Regions from separate parts of the Nocardiopsis sp. NPDC006938 genome, predicted to be linked through region 2. Evidence: riboswitches for the same ligand, from Rfam matches in the RefSeq annotation. Region 2 holds a riboswitch; each other region holds the start of a gene.
What was found. A riboswitch is a leader RNA that binds a small molecule or an ion and turns the genes downstream of it on or off. The one in region 2 is predicted to bind thiamine pyrophosphate.
Positions count from the first base shown of each region.

Region 1: another riboswitch for thiamine pyrophosphate. It lies ahead of ACFYL4_RS18515 (ECF transporter S component); the one in region 2 lies ahead of thiD (bifunctional hydroxymethylpyrimidine kinase/phosphomethylpyrimidine kinase).
Region 3: another riboswitch for thiamine pyrophosphate. It lies ahead of thiO (glycine oxidase ThiO); the one in region 2 lies ahead of thiD (bifunctional hydroxymethylpyrimidine kinase/phosphomethylpyrimidine kinase).
Region 4: another riboswitch for thiamine pyrophosphate. It lies ahead of thiC (phosphomethylpyrimidine synthase ThiC); the one in region 2 lies ahead of thiD (bifunctional hydroxymethylpyrimidine kinase/phosphomethylpyrimidine kinase).

Region 1 is NZ_JBIAGA010000012.1:64,085-68,767, forward strand. It holds gene ACFYL4_RS18505 (transglycosylase domain-containing protein) at 1-828, shown strand, start outside; gene ACFYL4_RS18510 (glycoside hydrolase family 19 protein) at 1,277-2,167, shown strand; TPP riboswitch at 2,295-2,402, shown strand; gene ACFYL4_RS18515 (ECF transporter S component) at 2,489-3,130, shown strand; gene ACFYL4_RS18520 (ABC transporter ATP-binding protein) at 3,135-4,683, shown strand, end outside; gene ACFYL4_RS18525 (energy-coupling factor transporter transmembrane component T family protein) at 4,682-4,683, shown strand, end outside.
Region 2 is NZ_JBIAGA010000001.1:460,533-465,215, reverse strand. It holds gene ACFYL4_RS02060 (alanine/glycine:cation symporter family protein) at 5-1,450, shown strand; gene thiD (bifunctional hydroxymethylpyrimidine kinase/phosphomethylpyrimidine kinase) at 1,537-2,340, opposite strand; TPP riboswitch at 2,329-2,428, opposite strand; gene ACFYL4_RS02050 (DUF368 domain-containing protein) at 2,508-3,431, opposite strand; gene ACFYL4_RS02045 (acyl-CoA synthetase) at 3,785-4,683, opposite strand, start outside.
Region 3 is NZ_JBIAGA010000022.1:4,898-9,580, forward strand. It holds gene ACFYL4_RS24600 (ATP-binding cassette domain-containing protein) at 1-492, shown strand, start outside; gene ACFYL4_RS24605 (ABC transporter permease) at 489-1,256, shown strand; gene thiE (thiamine phosphate synthase) at 1,368-2,039, opposite strand; gene ACFYL4_RS24615 (Rv2175c family DNA-binding protein) at 2,108-2,467, opposite strand; TPP riboswitch at 2,589-2,698, shown strand; gene thiO (glycine oxidase ThiO) at 2,667-3,890, shown strand; gene thiS (sulfur carrier protein ThiS) at 3,893-4,105, shown strand; gene ACFYL4_RS24630 (thiazole synthase) at 4,109-4,683, shown strand, end outside.
Region 4 is NZ_JBIAGA010000002.1:319,190-323,872, forward strand. It holds gene ACFYL4_RS04350 (DUF3068 domain-containing protein) at 1-328, shown strand, start outside; gene ACFYL4_RS04355 (MFS transporter) at 392-1,672, shown strand; gene ACFYL4_RS04360 (SOS response-associated peptidase) at 1,683-2,537, shown strand; TPP riboswitch at 2,664-2,779, shown strand; gene thiC (phosphomethylpyrimidine synthase ThiC) at 2,769-4,436, shown strand; gene ACFYL4_RS04370 (DUF4345 family protein) at 4,433-4,683, opposite strand, start outside.

The DNA of each region.
Region 1 (4,683 bases), on a different contig from region 2:
CGCAGGGTCGAGCGGGACGCCGCCGACGGGGTCAACCACCTCCTCCAGCAGACCTTCGACGGGGGGACCGCGAACGGCCTGGACCTGGGGCGGCCGGCGGCGGGCAAGACCGGCACGACGGACGGCGCCGCCTACGCCTGGTTCGCCGGGTACACCCCGAACCTCGCCTCCGCCGTGGTCGTGGGCGACGTGCGGGGCGGTGAGCAGAACCCGCTCCAGAACGTGACGATCGGCGGGCGCCACTACGGGATCGTCTACGGCGGCACGCTGCCCGGGCCGATCTGGCAGGAGAGTATGCGGGGCGCCACCGCGCACCTGCCCGAGGACGCGTTCGCGAGGTCGCCCAAGTCCTTTGGCGACCCGAAGACCGAGCCGCCGGAGCAGCGGGGCGGCGACGACGCCGGGGACGGACCGGGCGGCGGGGGTGACGAGGACGACGACGGTGGCGGCACGGGCGAGACGGGCGGCACCGGAGGGACGGGCGGTACCGAGGGCGGCGCCGGTGAGACGGACGGAACCGGCGCGACGGGTGACATGGGGGGCACCGACGGCGCGGGTGAGACCGACGGTTCGGACGGTGTGGGTGGGACCAGCGGTACGGGTAGCACCGGGGAGACGAGTGGTACTGAAGGGGCGGGAGAGACAAGTGGTACGGGCGAGACGGGTGGAACGGGGGACACCGGCGCGACGAGCGGTACGGAAGGCTCGGGCGGTACCGACGGCACCGGAGGCACGAGCGGCACCGGAGGCACGAGCGGCACCGGGGGCACGAGCGGTACCGGTGGCGAAGGGGACATGAGCGGTACCGGAGGTGACGACGGTACGTAGGGCCTGAAACGAAGGCGCTCCGCTCCGCCCGTCGTCCAGTGTCCTCCGAGGCATCCGGGGCCTTCGCGGGGCCGCTCCCCCCTGAGCCCTCCTGGCCGCCTGACTCGGGCCGCCAGCCCCCGGACACCGCGTCACTGCGCGGAGTTCGCCTGACGGGCGCCGGTGGGGCGGCCCGCTGACGAGAGGGCGTCCGGTGGCCGCTCGCGGAGGTGCCCCCGTGCCGCCGCGGCTCCGGACGGCTGTCCCGCACGGCTGTCCCGGGGCGGGCATCCCCGCCGGGGTCCGCGCGGGAGAGCGCGGGCGGGCCGCCGTCCCTGTCCGTACCGTCACCCGGTTCTCACATTCCGTGGCGGAAGGCCTTGACAGGTCTAGACCACTCTTGCTTAGGTGACGTCACCCCCCGCGGCGCGCGGTCGGACGCCGCGCCGCACCCTAGGAGTGTGATCACGTGATCCGACGTCTCCTGAGCCAGTTGGCCGCGCTCGGCGCGCTCGCGGCTGTGCTCGTCGTCCTTCCCGCCACCGTCGCGCAGGCCGCGGCCGTCTGCGCGACCGGCTGGAGCCCGTCCGCCGTCTACAACGGCGGCGGCCAGGTCTCCTACGAGGGCCGCAACTACACCGCCAAGTGGTGGACACAGAACGAGCGACCCGGAACGTCGGACGTCTGGGCCGACCAGGGGCCCTGCGGCGACGGCGGGGGCGGCGAGCAGCCCGCCCCCAGTGACTTCGTCGTCAGCGAGGCCCAGTTCAACCAGATGTTCCCGAACCGGAACCCCTTCTACACCTACGCCGGGCTCACCGACGCCCTGAGCTCCTACCCGGGCTTCACCAACACCGGCAGCGTCGAGGTGCAGCGGCGCGAGGCCGCCGCCTTCCTGGCCAACGTCAGCCACGAGACCGGCGGGCTGGTGTACATCAAGGAGATCAACGAGGACAACTACCCGCACTACTGTGACTGGAACCAGCCCTTCGGCTGCCCGGCCGGACAGGACGCCTACTACGGCAAGGGTCCGATCCAGCTGAGTTGGAACTACAACTACAAGGCCGCCGGTGACGCCCTCGGCATCGACCTGCTGAACAACCCGTACCTGGTGGAGCAGGACGCGGCCATCGCGTGGCGGACCGGCCTCTGGTTCTGGAACACCCAGTCCGGCGCCGGGACGATGTCGGGGCACACCGCCATCGTCGACGGTCACGGCTTCGGTGAGTCGATCCGCTCCATCAACGGCTCCATCGAGTGCAACGGCGGCAACCCCGAACAGGTCCAGAGCCGCATCAACACGTTCACGCACTTCACCCAGATCCTCGGGACCACCACGGGGTCGAACCTGAGCTGCTGACCTCGGGGCGCCCCCGGCGCCCGAGGAGGCCCTCGTCGGGGGCGCGGTCGGCGGTCACCGTCGCACGCGCCCCCGCTGGTGTGCCGGGAAGGACTTCATTGTTCGTCCTGTTTGCCCCATAATGGAGGCAATCCGACAGGGGAGCGCGTGAGCGCTGAGAGTGCGGCACCAGGCCGCAGACCCTTACACACCTGATCTGGGTCATGCCAGCGAAGGAAGTCGTAGGAAACCGTCACCGCGCGTGCGCCTTCCGCGCGCGCCCGGTCGGCGCTCTTGGCCACACGGCCCCTCGTCACACCGACGAAGGGACGTCAACCACCTATGAGTACAGCAAGCGACCGCGAGACCGGGCCCGGCACCGCCGACGAGCCGGGCGGCTTCGTCCAGGGGGTCCTGGCCGGGCTCAGGAGCTGGCGCACCGTCGACATCGTCGTGGCCTCCGTCATCGGCGTGGCGGTCGGCGTCGTCTTCTGGCTGTGGAACATCGTCTGGTCGGTCACCACGCCGCTGTTCGTCGCCTTTCCGCCCGGGCAGGCCGTCGTCTACGGCATGTGGATGATCTCCGGCGTGCTCGGCGGCCTCATCATCAGGAAGCCCGGCGCGGCCCTGCTCACCTCGATCGCCGCGGCCTCGGTCTCGGCGGTGCTGGGCACCCAGTGGGGGGTCATGGTGATCCTCGACGGAACCCTCCAGGGGCTGCTGCCCGAACTGGTCTTCCTCGCCTTCGCCTACCGGCGCTGGAACACGGGTGTGGCCGTGCTGGCCGCCGCGGTCGCCGGGATCTCCCCGGCCGTGCGCGACAACATCGCCTACAACGTGACCTGGCCGATCGAGTACCAGATCACCTACGGCGTGATCGTCGTGCTGAGTTCGGCCGTCATCGCGGGGGTGGGCGCGCGCCTGCTCACCACCGCGCTGGCCAGGGCGGGCGCGCTCGCCCCCTTCCCCTCGGCCCGGGGCTGACCCCGTGACCCGACCCGACACGCGCGGGGCCCGCGTCGAACTGTCCGGCTGGGGCTGGAGGCACTCCGGCCGCGGCACCCACGCCCTGCGCGGGGTGGACCTGATCATCGAACCGGGGGAGCGGGTCCTGCTGCTCGGCGCCTCCGGCGCGGGCAAGTCCACCCTGCTGCACTCCCTGGCCGGACTCACCGGCGAGGACGGTGCCATCAGCGGGGAGCGGGAGGGCTCGCTACTGGTGGACGGCGTTCCGGCCGACCGTGGTCGCGGCGGCACCGGGCTGGTCAGCCAGGACCCCGAGACCCAGCTGGTGATGGCCCGGGCCGGGGACGACGTCGCCTTCGGCCTGGAGAACCTCGGGGTGGAACGGGACCTCATCTGGCCGAGGGTCGAGCGCGCCCTGGGGGAGGTCGGTTTCCCCTACGGACTCCGCCACTCCACCGGCGCCCTGTCCGGAGGCGAGAAACAGCGTCTCGTGATCGCGGGCGCGCTGGCCATGCGGCCGCGCCTGCTGCTGCTGGACGAACCCACCGCCAACCTCGACCCGGCCGGGGCCGCGCTCGTCCGCGACCTGCTGTCGCGCCTGCTCGCCGAGACCGAGGCCACCCTCGTCCTGGTCGAACACCGGGTGGCCGACGTCGTCGACCTGGTGGACCGGGTCGTGGTGGTCGAACCCGGCGGCGGCGTGATCGCCGACGGCGCCCCGCACCTCGTGTTCGCCGAACACGGCCGGTCGTTGGCCGACCAGGGGGTGTGGATTCCGGGGAACGAGCCCGTGCCCGAGCTCACCCCCGGCCCCGGGGGAGCACCCCTGCTGGAGACCGTCGACGTCGCCGCGCGCACGCCCTTCCAGGTGGGAGTGCGCGCGGCCCCCCGGCGCACGGTACTCGACCACGTGAACGTCGCCCTGGCCGCCGGGACCGCCACCGCTCTGACCGGACCCAACGGCGCGGGCAAGTCCACGCTCCTCACCATGCTGGCCGGGCTCTCGCGCCCGCACCGGGGACAGGTCCTGCCGCGCGGCCCGCTGGCCGCCGCCGACCGCCGTCCGCTCGTACGCTGGCCCGCCCGGCGCCTGGCCCGCCACGTGGGCACGGTGTTCCAGCACGCCGAGGACCAGTTCGTCACGGCCACGGTCCGCGACGAACTCCGGTTCGCGCCCCTGCGCGCGGGGATGGGCGAGGCGGAGACGGACGCCTGGGTGGGCGAGCTGATGGAACGGCTGCGTCTGACCCGTCTGGCCGAGGTGCACCCGTACACGCTCTCGGGGGGAGAGAAGCGCCGGTTGTCGGTGGCGACCGCCCTGAGTTCCGGCCCCTCGCACGCCCCGGACGTGCTGGTGCTGGACGAACCCACCTTCGGGCAGGACACCCGCACCTGGACGGAACTGGTGGAGCTGCTCGGCGTCCTGCGCGCCGAGGGGCGGGCCGTGGCCATGGCCACCCACGACACGCTCCTCCTGCGGCACCTGACGGACGTGGAGGTACGGGTGGCCGGAGGGCGCGCGACCCGCGTCGGGACGGTCGCGTCCACCACGGCACGAGAGGGGGACGCGT
Region 2 (4,683 bases):
CCCCGTGGACCACCTCCTCGAAATGGCCGAAGTCCTGCGGGACGTCATCTGGGGCCCGTACGTCCTCATCCCGCTGCTGCTCCTGACCGGTGTCTTCCTGACGATCCGGTTGAACCTGCTCCAGTTCACGAAGCTCGGCCACGCGCTCTGGCTCGCCTTCGTCCGGCGCAAGGAGGACCACCACCAGGCCGAGGGCGACATCTCTCACTACCAGGCGCTCAGCACGGCCCTGGCCGCCACCGTCGGCGTCGGCAACATCGCCGGTGTCGGCCTGGCCATCGGGATCGGCGGGCCCGGCGCGCTGTTCTGGATGTGGCTCACGGGCCTCGCGGGCATGGCCACCAAGTACAGCGAAGCCCTTCTGGGCGTCAAGTACCGGGTCAAGGACGAGAAGGGCGAGCAGGCCGGCGGCCCGATGTACTACCTCCGCAACGGGCTGCCCGGCCGGTTCGGGTACTTCCTCGGCGGCGCCTTCGCGATCTTCGGCGCCATCGCCGCGTTCGGCATCGGCAACGGCACCCAGGCCGAGGCCGTGTCCAGCTCCCTCAACAACGTGACCGGCGTCGACCAGCGGATCATCGGCGTGGTCCTGATGGTGCTCGTCGCCATCGTCATCCTTGGCGGGATCAAGAGCATCGGCCGCTTCGCCTCCGCGATCGTGCCGTTCATGATCATCGGGTTCATCTTCATGAACCTGCTGGTGCTGATGATCAACTGGGAGCAGATCCTCCCCGCCTTCGTGCTCGTCTTCACCGACGCCTTCACCGGCACCTCGGCCGCCGGCGGATTCGCGGGCGCCGGCCTGATGCTGGTCATCCGCACGGGTGTGGCCCGGGGCATCTTCTCCAACGAGTCCGGCCTGGGCACGGGCGCCATCGCGGCGGCCTCCGCCAAGACCACGCAGCCGGTCCGCCAGGCCATGGTGTCGATGACGCAGACCTTCATCGACACCATCATCATGGTGACCCTGACCGCGCTGATGATCATCACCTCTGGCCTGTGGAACGCGAACGTGAGCGCCGGGTTCGACCCCGACGACAAGGGCGTGCTGCTCACCTCGGGTTCGATGGAGCAGGGCCTGTCCATGCTCAGCCCGGCCCTGGGCACCTTCGGCGTCGTCTTCATCGCCTGCGCCGTCGCGGTCTTCGCCTACACGACGATCCTGGGCTGGTCGTACTACGGCGAGCGCTGCATGGTCTACCTGGCCCAGGGCAGGCGCACCCTGGTCCTGCCGTACCGCCTGCTCTTCATCGCCGTCGTGTACGTCGGAGCGACGGCCAGCGTCGAGTCGGTCTGGCTCTTCAGCGACATCGCCAACGGGTTGATGGCGCTGCCCAACCTCGTGGGTCTGATCCTGTTGTCGCCGGTCGTGGTGGCGGAGACCCGCAAGTTCTTCGGCCACCCGCAGTGGCGCAACCCCGACGTGATCATGGACGACGTCAGCAAGTAGTCCGCGTGCGGCCCGGGACGGCGTCCCGGGGCCACGACGAGGGGGACCGGCCGCGACTGCCGGTCCCCCTTCGCGTTGCCGGGCGGCTACCACCAGGCGTGGAAGTGGTGCACCGGCCCCTGCCCGCCGCCCGCGTCGATCTCGTCGGCGCGGCGCAGGGCCTCGGTGAGGTAGGCCTTGGCGTCGGCCACGGCCGTCACCGCGTCCGGCCGCTGCGGCAGCAGGGCCGCGATCGACGAGGACAGGGTGCAGCCGGTGCCGTGGGTGTTGCGGGTGTCCACCCGCCCCGCACGGAACTCGACGGGCTCGCCGACCCCGTCGACCAGCAGGTCGACGCTCTCAGCGCCCGGCAGGTGCCCGCCCTTGAGCAGGACCCGGCGGGGGCCGAGCCCGAGCAGGCGCTCGGCCTGGTCGCGCATCTCCCCGAGGGTGGTGGCCTCGGCCTCGCCGAGCAGGTCGGCCGCCTCGGGGAGGTTGGGGGTGAGCAGGTCGGCGCGGGGCAACAGGACGCTCCGCAGCGCCTCGATGGCCGACCGTTCCAGGAGGCGGTCGCCGCTCTTGGCCACCATCACCGGGTCCACGACCACGTTCGGGAGCCGGTGGCGGTCCACGGCGGCCGCGACGGCCTCGGTGACCTCGGACGTGGACAGCATGCCCACCTTGACCGCGTGCACGGTCGCGTCGGTGAACAGGGTGTCCATCTGGTCGGTGACGAACGACGCGGGGACACCGTGCACTCCGGTGACCCCGCGTGTGGACTGGGCGGTCAACGCCGTCACCACGGTCATCCCGAAGACCCCGTGGGCGGAGAACGCCTTCAGGTCGGCCTGGACGCCCGCGCCTCCGCTGGGGTCGCTTCCGGCGATGGACACGACGTTGTACGCGCTCATTGGCGTTCCTTCGCTAGTACGAACTAGGGCAGGTTCGACGGGTGTGCTCTCAGCCGGAAGGACGCTTCCGGCACCCCGCGCCGCCGGGGCCTCGCGGCCCCGGCATCGGTATTGGTTTGTGGTGGTTCCGACTGTAGTGGACGGTTCGCAGGAGCGGACCGGGGGCTCTAGACGGAGACGTCCTGACGGGCCTCCACCCGCTGCTGGGCGAGCTTGCGCTGTTCCCAGACGATCATGCCGACGACCACCACGAAGCCGCCGACCGCGAAGGCGAGCGTCACGGGGACGTCGGTCATCGGCAGCAGGTCGCGGTTCTCGTCCTGCCACGGCCACAGGGCGCGCAGCGAACCGGCCATGAGACCGGTGAGCACCACCAGGGTGATGTGGTGGTGGTTCTCCAGCAGGAACTGGAGCACCTTCACGAACAGCGCCAGACCGGTGATCATGCCCAGCACGAAGACGGTGATGTAGGGCAGGTCGGCGGCGCGCAGGGCGGCCATGGTGGGCTCGTACAGGCCCAGGGTCAGCAGGATGAACGACCCTGACAAGCCGGGCAGGACCAGCGCGCAGATCGCGACGGCCGCCGCGAAGAAGACCACCACGGGGTGGGTGGGCAGGTTGGCTCCGGGCAGGCCGGTGAGGAGGAACGCGAGTACGGCGAACACCAGCGCGACCGCGTAGTGCCAGGCCTTCCACTTCTTGCCCGCGCCGGTGTAGGGAATCCACAGGCAGGCCAGGACCAGGCCGAAGAAGAGCGCGTAGGCGTACTGCGCGTACACCTCGACCAGCGGGGCGAGGAAGACCGCGGCCAGGATGAGCGCGACGGCCATGCCGATCAGGGCGGGGACGAGCACCGGCCAGTCGACCTGGCGGAACTGCTCCTGGGCCCGCTCCTTGCCCTTGCCCCGGGGGACGTCGGTGACGTAGCGCTTGATGCCGCTGACCACGTGGCCCGCGCCGCCGATCAGCTTGTCGTAGAGGCCGACCATCAGCGCGACGGTGCCGCCGCTGATGCCGGGAAGGGCCTCGGAGGTGCCGACGGCCCCGCCGCGCACCGCGTTGAAGATGTAGGAGCCTACTGACTTGGCCATGTTGTCGGGCGCGGGCCCGGGAGAGTCCCGGGACGCGGCGCCGTCCTCCGTCCTGATGGGGCCGCCGACACGGTGTCGATGCCGGTCGGCGGTGTCAAAGGGGTGCTGTGTCGCGCGGGTCGCGGGGGCGACCTCCACCGGTTCGACGCCCCGGCCCGCGCTGATGTGTGCCGCCCGGGCCGTGCGATGGGGGAGGAGAGCCGACAGGCCCCGGGCCGGGCAGTGCCGATTCTAGCGGCGCCGGGCGGGGCCGAGACGTCCGAGCGCCCTGATATTCGGGGTTTTGGTCAGGTATTCGCCCGTCAGGTCCGGAGTCCGAAAACAGAACGTGACAGGCGGCCCCGAACCCCGTCTCAGTTCCGGCGCGACGCCGACAGCGGAGCGAGCGGGACGGCGGGCGCGGCGGGGTCCTCCCCGGCCACCGACGCGGCCCACCGGTAGTCCTGCTTCCCCACCGCCGTACGCCGCACCCGGTCCACGAAGTGCACGGTCCGGGGCACCTTGAACCCCGCCAGGCGCACGCGGCAGTGCGCCCTCAACGCGCCCTCGTCGGGGGCCGAACCCGAGGCCAGCGAGACCAGGGCCGTCACCCTCTGCCCGAGCCGCTCGTCGGGGGCGGGCACCACGATCACGTCCTCCACCGAGGGATGGGCCTTCAACACGGCCTCCACCTCTTCGGGATAGACCTTCTCTCCGGCGGTATTGATCACCACGCTGCCCCGGCCCAGCAACACGATGGAACCGTCCGCCGCCCGAGTGCCGTAGTCGCCCGACAGCGCCCAGCGCCGCCCCTCACCGTCCGTGGGGAACGTGCGGGCGGTGGCGATCGGATCGTTGTAGTAGCCCAGCGGAATCCGGCCGGTCCGGGCGATCCGGCCGACCTCGACCGACCCCGGGGGCAGCGGCCTCAGGGCGCCGTCCAGCACCGCGATGCTGCCGCCCATGGTGAAGCTGCGCCGGTCGGCGGAGTCCGCGACGCTCGTGTGCTCCTCGGGTGCGGTCGCCGAGCCGCACACGCCCGTCTCCGACCCCCCGTAGGCGTCGGCCAGGGCGACGTCCTCGCGCCAGGCACGCCACAGCCCGCGCACGGCGGGCGTGAGCGGGGTGCCGCCCGAGCGCACCGACGTCAGGTCCGGACACAGGTCGGGCTCGGTGAGCAGGTGCCTGGCCAGCGGACGCGCCATGGCGTCCCCCACCAGCTGCACGGCGTGCACCCCCTCGCGGTGCGCCAGTTCCAGCACGCGGTCCGCCC
Region 3 (4,683 bases), on a different contig from region 2:
ACCTACTCCGGGGGGATGCGCAGGCGCCTGGACCTCGCCGCGAGCCTGGTCGGCTCCCCACCGGTCGTCTTCCTGGACGAACCCACCACCGGCATGGACACCCGCAGCCGCCAGACGCTGTGGGAGACCGTCACCGGTCTCGCGGAGCGGGGCACCACCGTCCTGCTCACGACCCAGTACCTGGAGGAGGCCGACGTGCTCGCCGACCGGATCGCCGTTCTGCACGGGGGCGTGATCGCCGCCGAGGGCACCGCCGACGATCTGAAGAGGCGGGTCGGCCGGGAACGCGTCGAGCTCACCCTGGAGGACGGCGGCACCGAGTGGCTGCCCGGCGACGGCACCGCCGAACACCTGCGCTCGCTCCTGAACGAACGCCACAGCGCGGGCCGCCCGGTCGCCCGGGTCACCACGCACGCCCCGACCCTGGACGACGTGTTCCTGGCCCTGACCGCGCCGACCGCCACCGACACCGCGAAGGGACGAACGGCATGATCACCCTCCTGCGCACCGAGGCCGTCCTCACCCGGCGCGGACTCACCCACTCCCTGCGCGACGTCGACAGCATGGTCACCGCCGTGGTCGCCCCGGTCGCCGTCATGCTGCTCTTCGTCACCGTCTTCGGCGCGGCCGTGGAGGGGCTGACCGAGGGGGCGTCCTACGTGGACTACGTGGCCCCGGGCGTGATGCTGCTCTGTGCGGGGTTCGGGGCGTCGATGACCGCCACCGCGGTCCACTCCGACCTGGCCACGGGCGTGGTCCGGCGGCTGCGGACGATGCCGGTGCGCGCCTCGGCGGTGGTGACCGGACACGTCGTCGCCGGAGTGCTGCGCAACCTGGTGTCGACCCTGCTGGTGCTGGGCGCTGCCCTCGCGCTCGGCTTCCGCCCCGAGGCTTCGGCCGCCGGGTGGGCGTGGGCGGCGGTGCTCGTGACCGCCTACGTCGTGCTGCTCACGCTGGCCGCCGCCGCGTGGGGACTGGCCGCGCGCTCGGCGGACACCGCCGGGATGTTCGCGTTCGTCGCGCTCTTCGTGCCCTACCTGTCCTCGGCCTTCGTCCCCGTGGAGGGGCTGCCGACCTTCCTCCGGGGGTTCGCCGAGCACCAGCCGGTCAGCCTGGCCATCGAGACCCTGCGCGAGCTCACCTCGGGGGTCCCGGTCGGCGACCAGGCGGTGCCCCTCACCCTCTGGTTGGGCGGCCTGACCCTGGCCGCCCTGGTCCTGACCCGCTGGCTGTTCCAGCGGGCCGGGCGGCGCTGACCGCGCACCGGCCCCGTCGCCTCCCGGTGGACGGGCCCCGCGAGGGGCACGGGACGGCGCACGGGACGGCCCCGGGAACCGCTGGTTCCCGGGGCCGTCGTCCGCACACCGTCAGGCGGTGTCGCGCCGCGCGGTCAGGCGGGCCCGCAGCGCGCTCGCCGCGGCGCGGGGGTCCTCGGCCTCGGTGATGGCGCGGACCACGACCACCCGGGCGGCTCCGGCGTCGAGCACCCGGTCCACGTTGTCCAGGTCGATGCCGCCGATCGCGAACCAGGGACGGTCCGAACCCAGGGCCGCGGCGCGTTCGACCAGTTCCAGACCGGCCGCCGGACGCCCCGGCTTGGTCGGGGTCGCCCAGGTCGGGCCCACGCAGAAGTAGTCGCTCCCCGGCTCTTGCGCCGAGCGCGCGGCGGCCACGGGGTCGTTGTTGGAGCGCCCGATCACCGGGTCGGCGCCGATCACGTCGCGCGCCAGGGGCACCGGGAGGTCGCGCTGGCCCAGGTGCAGCACGTCGGCGCGCACCGCCCGGGCGATGTCGGCGCGGTCGTTGACGGCGAGCAGGGCGCCGTGGCGCTCGCACACCTCCCGAAGGACCTCCAGTGCGGCCAGTTCGTCGCGGGCCTCCAGCCCCTTGTGCCGGAGCTGGATGATGTCCACGCCCCCGGCCAGGGCGGCGTCCGCGAACTCCGCGAGATCACCGCTCCCGGTCCGGGCGTCGGTGCACAGGTACAGAAGGGATGCGTCCAGGCGCTCGCGCAGGCTGGTTCCGTGGCTCGTCCTCACGGCCCCCACCCTAGCCAACGGCCCGGGGCCGCCACCGTGCGGTGCGTGCCTCCGGGCCGTGCGGGGTGTCAGAAGGCCAGGCCCTGGGCCCGGCGGCGGACCTCCGTGCCCCGGTTCTCGCGCATCGCCTGGATCGGCGTGCCCGGCAGGGTGTCGTCCGGGGTGAACAGCCAGCGCAGGGCCTCCTCGGTGGAGAAACCGGCGTCGGTGAGCAGCACGATGGTGCCCGGGAGGCCCTTGACCAGGTCCTCGCCGTCCAGGAAGGCGGCGGGGATGGAGAGCTCACCGCCGCGCACCACGCCCATCAGGCGGTTCTCGCGGATGAGGGTCTTGATGCGGTTGGGGCTCACGCCCAGCGGCGCGGCCGCCTCACGCAGGGTCAGCCATTCGCCGACGAGTTCGTCGAGTTCACGATCGCTTTGTGTCACCTCACCAATCTGCCACACCCGACCGGGCGCCGGTGACCGTCGCGCCCCGTGCGGGCTTCCTGCCTGGGAGATCCCCGCCACGGCGGGCCCGGACGGGCTGATCTAGGATGGGGCCGAACAGACACGTCCCGCGGGAGCCGGGTGGACCCGGCTGAGAGGGAGGCTCGCCGCCTCCGACCGCACGAACCTGATCCGGGTCATGCCGGCGAAGGGAGTGGAACACGGCGCCGTGCGCAACGACGAGGTTCCCCCACAGAAGACGATTCATCCCACCAGTGGCGTGGTCGTGGTCGGCGGCGGCGTCGTCGGCCGGGTCACCGCCTGGCGCGCGGCCCAGCGCGGCCTGACCGTCACCCTGGTCGAACCCGACCCCGTGACCGCGCCCTCCTCCGCCCGGGCCGCCTCCGCCGTCGCCGCGGGGATGCTCACCCCCGCCACCGAGGCGGTCTTCGGCGAGGAGGAGCTGATGGAGTTCGGGGTGCGCTCGGCGCGCCTGTACGACGACTTCGTCGCCGAACTCCAGGAGGCCAGCGGGGTGGACGTCGGCCACCGCCGCACCGGCACCCTGCTGGTCGCCTTCGACCGCGACGACCTGGCGGTCCTGACCGACCTGCACGCCCTCCAGCGACGCCTGGGCATCCCCACAGAGCGGTTGACCAGCCGTGAGTGCCGACGCCTCGAACCCACGCTCGCGCCCGGGGTGCGCGGCGGGGTACTGGCTCCCGAGGACCACTCGGTGAACCCGCGTTCCCTGCTGCTCGCCCTGGCCCGGGCCGGAGAGGGCGCGGGCGTGCGCGAGCTCCCCGGGCGTGTGGAGGAAGTCTCCTCCCCCGGCCCCGGTGGCGCGCGTCTGGGCGTGCGGCTGGCCGACGGCGCCGAACTCCCCGCCGACCAGGTGGTGCTCGCCGCAGGGTGCTGGGGCGACCGTGTGCGGGTGCCCGAACCGGTGGTGCCGCCGCTGCGCCCGGTCAAGGGGCAGCTGCTGCGCGCCCGGGTGCCCGCCGGGGAGCCCCCGCTGGTCACCCGCACCGTTCGCGGTCTGGTCCGCGGGTTCCCCGTCTACCTGGTGCCCCGTGCCGACGGCGAGGTCGTCGTGGGGGCCACCCAGGAGGAGCTGGGCCACGACACCTCGCTGACCGTGGGCGGGCTCTGGCAGGTCCTGCGGGACGCCCGCGAACTCGTCCCCGGGGTGAGCGAGCTGGAGGTCGTGGAGACCTGTGTGGGTCTGCGGCCCGGCTCCCCCGACAACGAACCCCTCCTGGGCCCCACCCGGGTCCCGGGACTCCACCTGGCCGCCGGACACTTCCGGCACGGGGTCCTGCTGGCCCCGGTGACCGGCGAGGTCATGGCCGAGGCCCTCACCACCGGCGCGCTCCCCTCGTACGCGCGCCGGTTCTCAGCCGGCAGAAGAACGTGGGAGTAGCAGTGGAACTGATCATCAACGGACAGGCGCGGGACAGCGCGGCGAGCACCGTGGACGGGGTCGTGCGCGCCCTCACCGGAGCCGGGGAGGGCGCCGTCCCCGGGGGGATCGCCGTCGCCGTCAACGACGAGGTGGTGCGCCGCACCGCCTGGACCGGCACCGCGCTGTCGCCCGGCGACCGCGTGGACGTGCTCACCGCGGTACAGGGAGGCTGAACCATGACGCAGACCACCGAGGCGCCGACAGCCGGGGACCACACGGGCGGGGACCCGCTGGTCATCGCGGGGGTCCCCTTCGGTTCCCGCCTCATCACCGGCACGGGGGGAGCGCCCTCCCTGGAGGTCCTGGAAGAGGCGCTCCTGGCGTCGGGGACCGAGCTGACCACCGTGGCCATGCGCCGGATCACCCCGGGCACCCAGGGGTCGGTGTGGGACGTCCTGGACCGCAACGGCATCCGCCCGCTGCCCAACACCGCCGGATGCTTCACCGCCGTGGACGCCGTGCGCACCGCCAGGCTGGGCCGCGAGGCCCTGGGAACCGACTGGGTGAAGCTGGAGGTGGTCGCCGACGAGCACACCCTGCTGCCCGACCCGGTGGAGCTGCTCGACGCCGCCGAAGCGCTGGTCGACGACGGTTTCACGGTTCTGCCGTACACCAACGACGACCCCGTGCTGGCCCGCCGCCTGGAACAGCTGGGCTGCGCCGCCGTGATGCCGCTGGCCGCGCCGATCGGTTCGGGGCTGGGCATCCGCAACCCGCACAACCTGGAGCTGATCGTCGAGCGGTCGAGCGT
Region 4 (4,683 bases), on a different contig from region 2:
GGTCACCGGCACCGTGGTGAACCTGGAGGAGCGCAGGACCGAGACCCTGCGCCCCACCAACGGTTCCGGTGAGGTGGAGCTGCTCGACGCCGACCTGGCCCTGGCCGAGGGACAGGTCTCCGGGTACGCGGAGCAGGCCCGCGTGCGGTCGCTGCTGTTGCGCGGCCTGGAACGCTGGGCGCCCATGGCGCTGGGTCCCATGGGGGCGCTCGCCGTCCTGGCGGGGCTGCTCGGGGCCTGGCGGTCCCGTTCCCCGGCCGCGGAGGAGGACGGCGGGCCGGTGCCGGAGGCGGGGGGCGACGCGCCACCGGTCGCGAAAACCGGGTGACGAACCGGCGGAGGGGCGGTCATGATCGCACCGAACCGTTCCTCCGCATCCCCCGGAGACGCCGTGCCCACGGACCCAGCTCCCGCCGCCCCGCGCCCTCCGGCGGTACGCCGCCTGAGGGCGGCCGTCCTGCTCGGCGCGATCCTGCTCTCGTCGATGGGGGACGAGGTGGTGTTGGTCGCGGCGATCCTCCGGTTGGCCGAGACGGGGAACGCCCTGTGGGTCACCGCGCTGCTCACCGCCCAGATCGGCCCGCTGATCCTGCTCGCGCCCCTGGCCGGGGTCGTGCTGGACCGCTTCGACACGGGTCGGGTACTGGTGCTGTCCTGCGTGGGGCAGGGTCTGGCCATCCTCCCGGCGCTGTGGTTCCCCCACCCGGGGGCCCTGGTCCTGTGCGTGCTGGCGGTCAGCTCCCTGGCGGCCTTCGCCAACCCGGCGATCCTCACCCTCCTGCCGAGCGCGGCCGGTGAGCTCGCCCCGGTGCGCGCCCACGCCCTGTTCGAGGGGGTACGGGCCTCGGCCACGGTGCTCGGCCCGCTCACCGGCGGAGTGCTGGTCGGCCTCTTCGGGGTCGCCCCGGCCCTCCTGCTGGACGCGGTGAGCTTCTTCGCGGCGGCCACCGCGTTCCTGCTCCTGGGCGTGCGGCGCCCGGTCGCCCGGGCTCCGGGGCCCCTGTGGGCGGGCGCCCTCGACGGAGCCCGCCACCTGGCGCGCGCCCGGTTGTTCCGGGTCCTGCTGCCGGTCCTCCTGGTGGCCGTGGCGGCCACCTCCACCACCAACGTGGCGATGGTGTTCGTGGTGCGGGAGGTCATGGGGCACGGGGCCGGGATCTTCGGTGCGCTCACAGCGGGCTGGGGGGCGGGACTCCTGGCCGGTGCGCTGTCCGTGTCGCTGCTGCGCCCGGCACCGACCGGGCGGGCCGTGGCCCTGGCCGCGGCCCTGGTGGGCGCGGCGCTGGCACTGTGGGCGGCCTTCCCCGCCCTGGGAGTGGCCGCGCTGTGCGTGGTCGCGGCCGGGGCGGGCAACTCCGCCTTCAACGTCCTGCTCAGGTCGGTGGTGCACCGGCACACGCCCGAACCCCTGCTCGGCCGGGCCCACGCGCTCATGGGATCGCTCGTCAACGGCGGGTTCGTCGCGGGTTTCCTCGTGGCCGGGTGGTTCGCCGCCGACCACCCCCGGGAGCTGTTGGCCGCCGCCGGGTCGGTCGCCCTGCTCACCGGGCTGCTCGGCGCGCTGGCCCTGCGCCTCACCGGTGCCGACGGCGGGTCGGACGGGTCGGACGGGACGGGCGGGGGCTGCGGGAACGACGGCGCGCACGGGGAGGACCGGGGGCGGATCACGTAGGATTCCCCCCATGTGCGGTCGTTATGCCCAGTCCCGGAACGTGCACCAGCTCCAGTTGGCCTTCGCCCTTCCCGAGGAGGCCCGGGAACAGGAGGACGACCCGCGTTCCTGGCCCCCGCTGGAGGAACTCGACCCGGACTACAACATCTCGCCGGGCCGCCCCGTGTACGCCGTGCTCGGACCGCCGCCGCGCGGGGAGGGCACCGGTGCGCCGGGCCCGCGCACCCTGCACACGATGCGCTGGGGCCTGGTCCCCTCGTGGGCCAAGGACCGCAACGTCGGCTACCGGATGATCAACGCCCGCAGCGAGACCGTCGCGGACAAGCCCGCCTTCCGCACCGCCTACCGGAGCCGCCGCTGCCTCATCCCCGCCGACGCCTACTACGAGTGGCAGCTCCTCAACAAGGACGGCACCGCCGAGGCCAGCACCTCGCCCGCCACCGACCCGCAGCACCGCAGGCGCAAGGCCAAGGCGGCCAAGAAGCCGTTCTCCGTCCACTACGCCGGGGACGAACCCCTCGCCATGGCCGGGATCTTCGAGCGCTGGCGCGACCCCGAGGTCGACGACGAGCGGGACCCCGCCGCCTGGGTCTGGAGCTGCGCGGTCATCACCACCGAGGCCGCGCCCGAGCTCGCGCACATCCACGAGCGCATGCCCGTCGTGGTGCCTCGCGAGGACTGGGCCGCCTGGCTCGACCCGTCCAGCGGCCCCGACCGACTGGCCCGGGTGCTGCACGAGACCCCGGTGGAACGGTTCGCCGTCGACGAGGTCTCCACCGAGGTCAACAGCATCAAGAACAACGGCCCCGACCTGCTGGAACCGACCGCGGGCGACGGAGCCGACCAGCTGGAGACACTCTTCTGACCCCCGGAGGCCTGGACAGGCCCGGGGACGTCCTGTGTATGGTGTGCGAGGCCACGGGGGAGTGCTTTCCCCGGCCCGGGGCACCGTGATCGAGGTGTCCCGGCACGTTCGACGTGCGCACATGTGAATACGCAACGCGGGAGCTCGCGCCATGGCGGGCTGAGAGGGCGACTCGACGGTGTCGCCGACCGCAGAACCTGTTCGGGTAATTCCGACGTAGGGAGGCATGCCATGACGGCTATCGACGGTCGTGACGTTTCCACCACCGACGAGCACCGGGTGACCACAGGTCCCATCATGGGATCTCGCAAGGTCCACGAGGAGATCACCACCCCCGAGGGCACCACCCTCCGCGTCCCCCGCCGCCGGGTGGATCTCAGCAACGGCAGCCACTTCGATCTGTACGACACCTCCGGCCCCTACACCGACGACCACGCCGACATCGACGTCCACCGGGGGCTGCCGCGCACCCGTGAGAGCTGGGCGCTCGACCCCGTGAACGGCGCGGTCACCCAACTGGCCCACGCCAGGGCCGGAACCATCACCCCCGAGATGCGGTTCGTGGCCGCCCGCGAGGGCGCCGAACCCGAGTTCGTCCGCGACGAGGTGGCCATCGGCCGCGCCGTCATCCCGGTCAACCGCAACCACCCCGAGTCCGAACCGACCATCATCGGCAAGAACTTCCTCGTGAAGATCAACGCCAACATCGGCAACTCCGCGGTCACCTCGTCGGTACCCGAGGAGGTCGAGAAGATGGTGTGGGCCACCCGCTGGGGCGCCGACACCGTGATGGACCTGTCGACCGGCAAGCGCATCCACGAGACCCGGGAACGCATCGTCCGCAACTCCCCGGTACCCATCGGCACCGTGCCGATCTACCAGGCGCTGGAGAAGGTCGACGGCGACCCCACCCGGCTCACCTGGGAGATCTACCGGGAGACCATCATCGAGCAGGCCGAACAGGGTGTGGACTACATGACCGTCCACGCGGGCGTCCTGCTCAGGTACGTACCGCTGGCCGCCCGCCGCGTCACCGGCATCGTCTCGCGCGGCGGCTCCATCATGGCCGCCTGGTGCCTGGCCCACCACCGGGAGAGCTTCCTCTACACCCACTTCGAGGAGCTGTGCGAGATCTTCCGCCGGTACGACGTCACGTTCTCGCTCGGTGACGGCCTGCGCCCCGGCTCCATCGCCGACGCCAACGACGAGGCGCAGTTCGCCGAGCTGCGCACCCTGGGCGAGCTGACCCACATCGCCCGCTCCCACGACGTCCAGGTGATGATCGAGGGCCCCGGCCACGTGCCGATGGACAAGATCCGGGAGAACGTGCGCCTGGAGGAGGAGCTGTGCGGTGAGGCGCCCTTCTACACGCTCGGCCCCCTGGCCACCGACGTCGCCCCCGGCTACGACCACATCACCTCGGCGATCGGGGCGGCCCAGATCGGTTGGCACGGCACCGCGATGCTGTGCTACGTCACCCCCAAGGAGCACCTGGGGCTGCCCAACCGCGACGACGTCAAGACCGGCGTGATCACCTACAAGCTCGCCGCGCACGCCGCCGACGTCGCCAAGGGCCACCCCCGGGCCCAGGAATGGGACGACGAGCTGTCCAAGGCGCGCTTCGAGTTCCGGTGGCAGGACCAGTTCCACCTGTCGCTCGACCCGGAGACCGCGCAGTCCTTCCACGACGAGACCCTGCCCGCCGCGCCGGCCAAGACCGCGCACTTCTGCTCCATGTGCGGACCGAAGTTCTGCTCGATGAAGATCTCCCAGGACGTGCGCAGGTACGCCGAGGAGAACGGTCTGGACACGGTCGAGGCGATCGAGAAGGGCATGGCGGACAAGTCCGCCGAGTTCGCGGAGGGCGGCAACCGCGTCTACCTGCCGCTCGCCGACTAGCGGGCGACGGCCCCGGGCCCGTCGCCCCGCACCGGGCGGCGGGCTCGCCGGAGCAGTGAGTGGTGCCACCACAGCAGAAGCGGGGGCACCACCAGTTCCACCGCCATCAGCAGCAACAGCAGTGCGGCGGGAGGCCCGGCCACGGCCAACGACAGCACCCGCGCCAGACCGCCGAGCACCACCGCGCCGCACACCCAGCGCAGCGTCAGGCTCCGGTCCGCCGCGAGGGGGTCGCGCGCGATCCAGA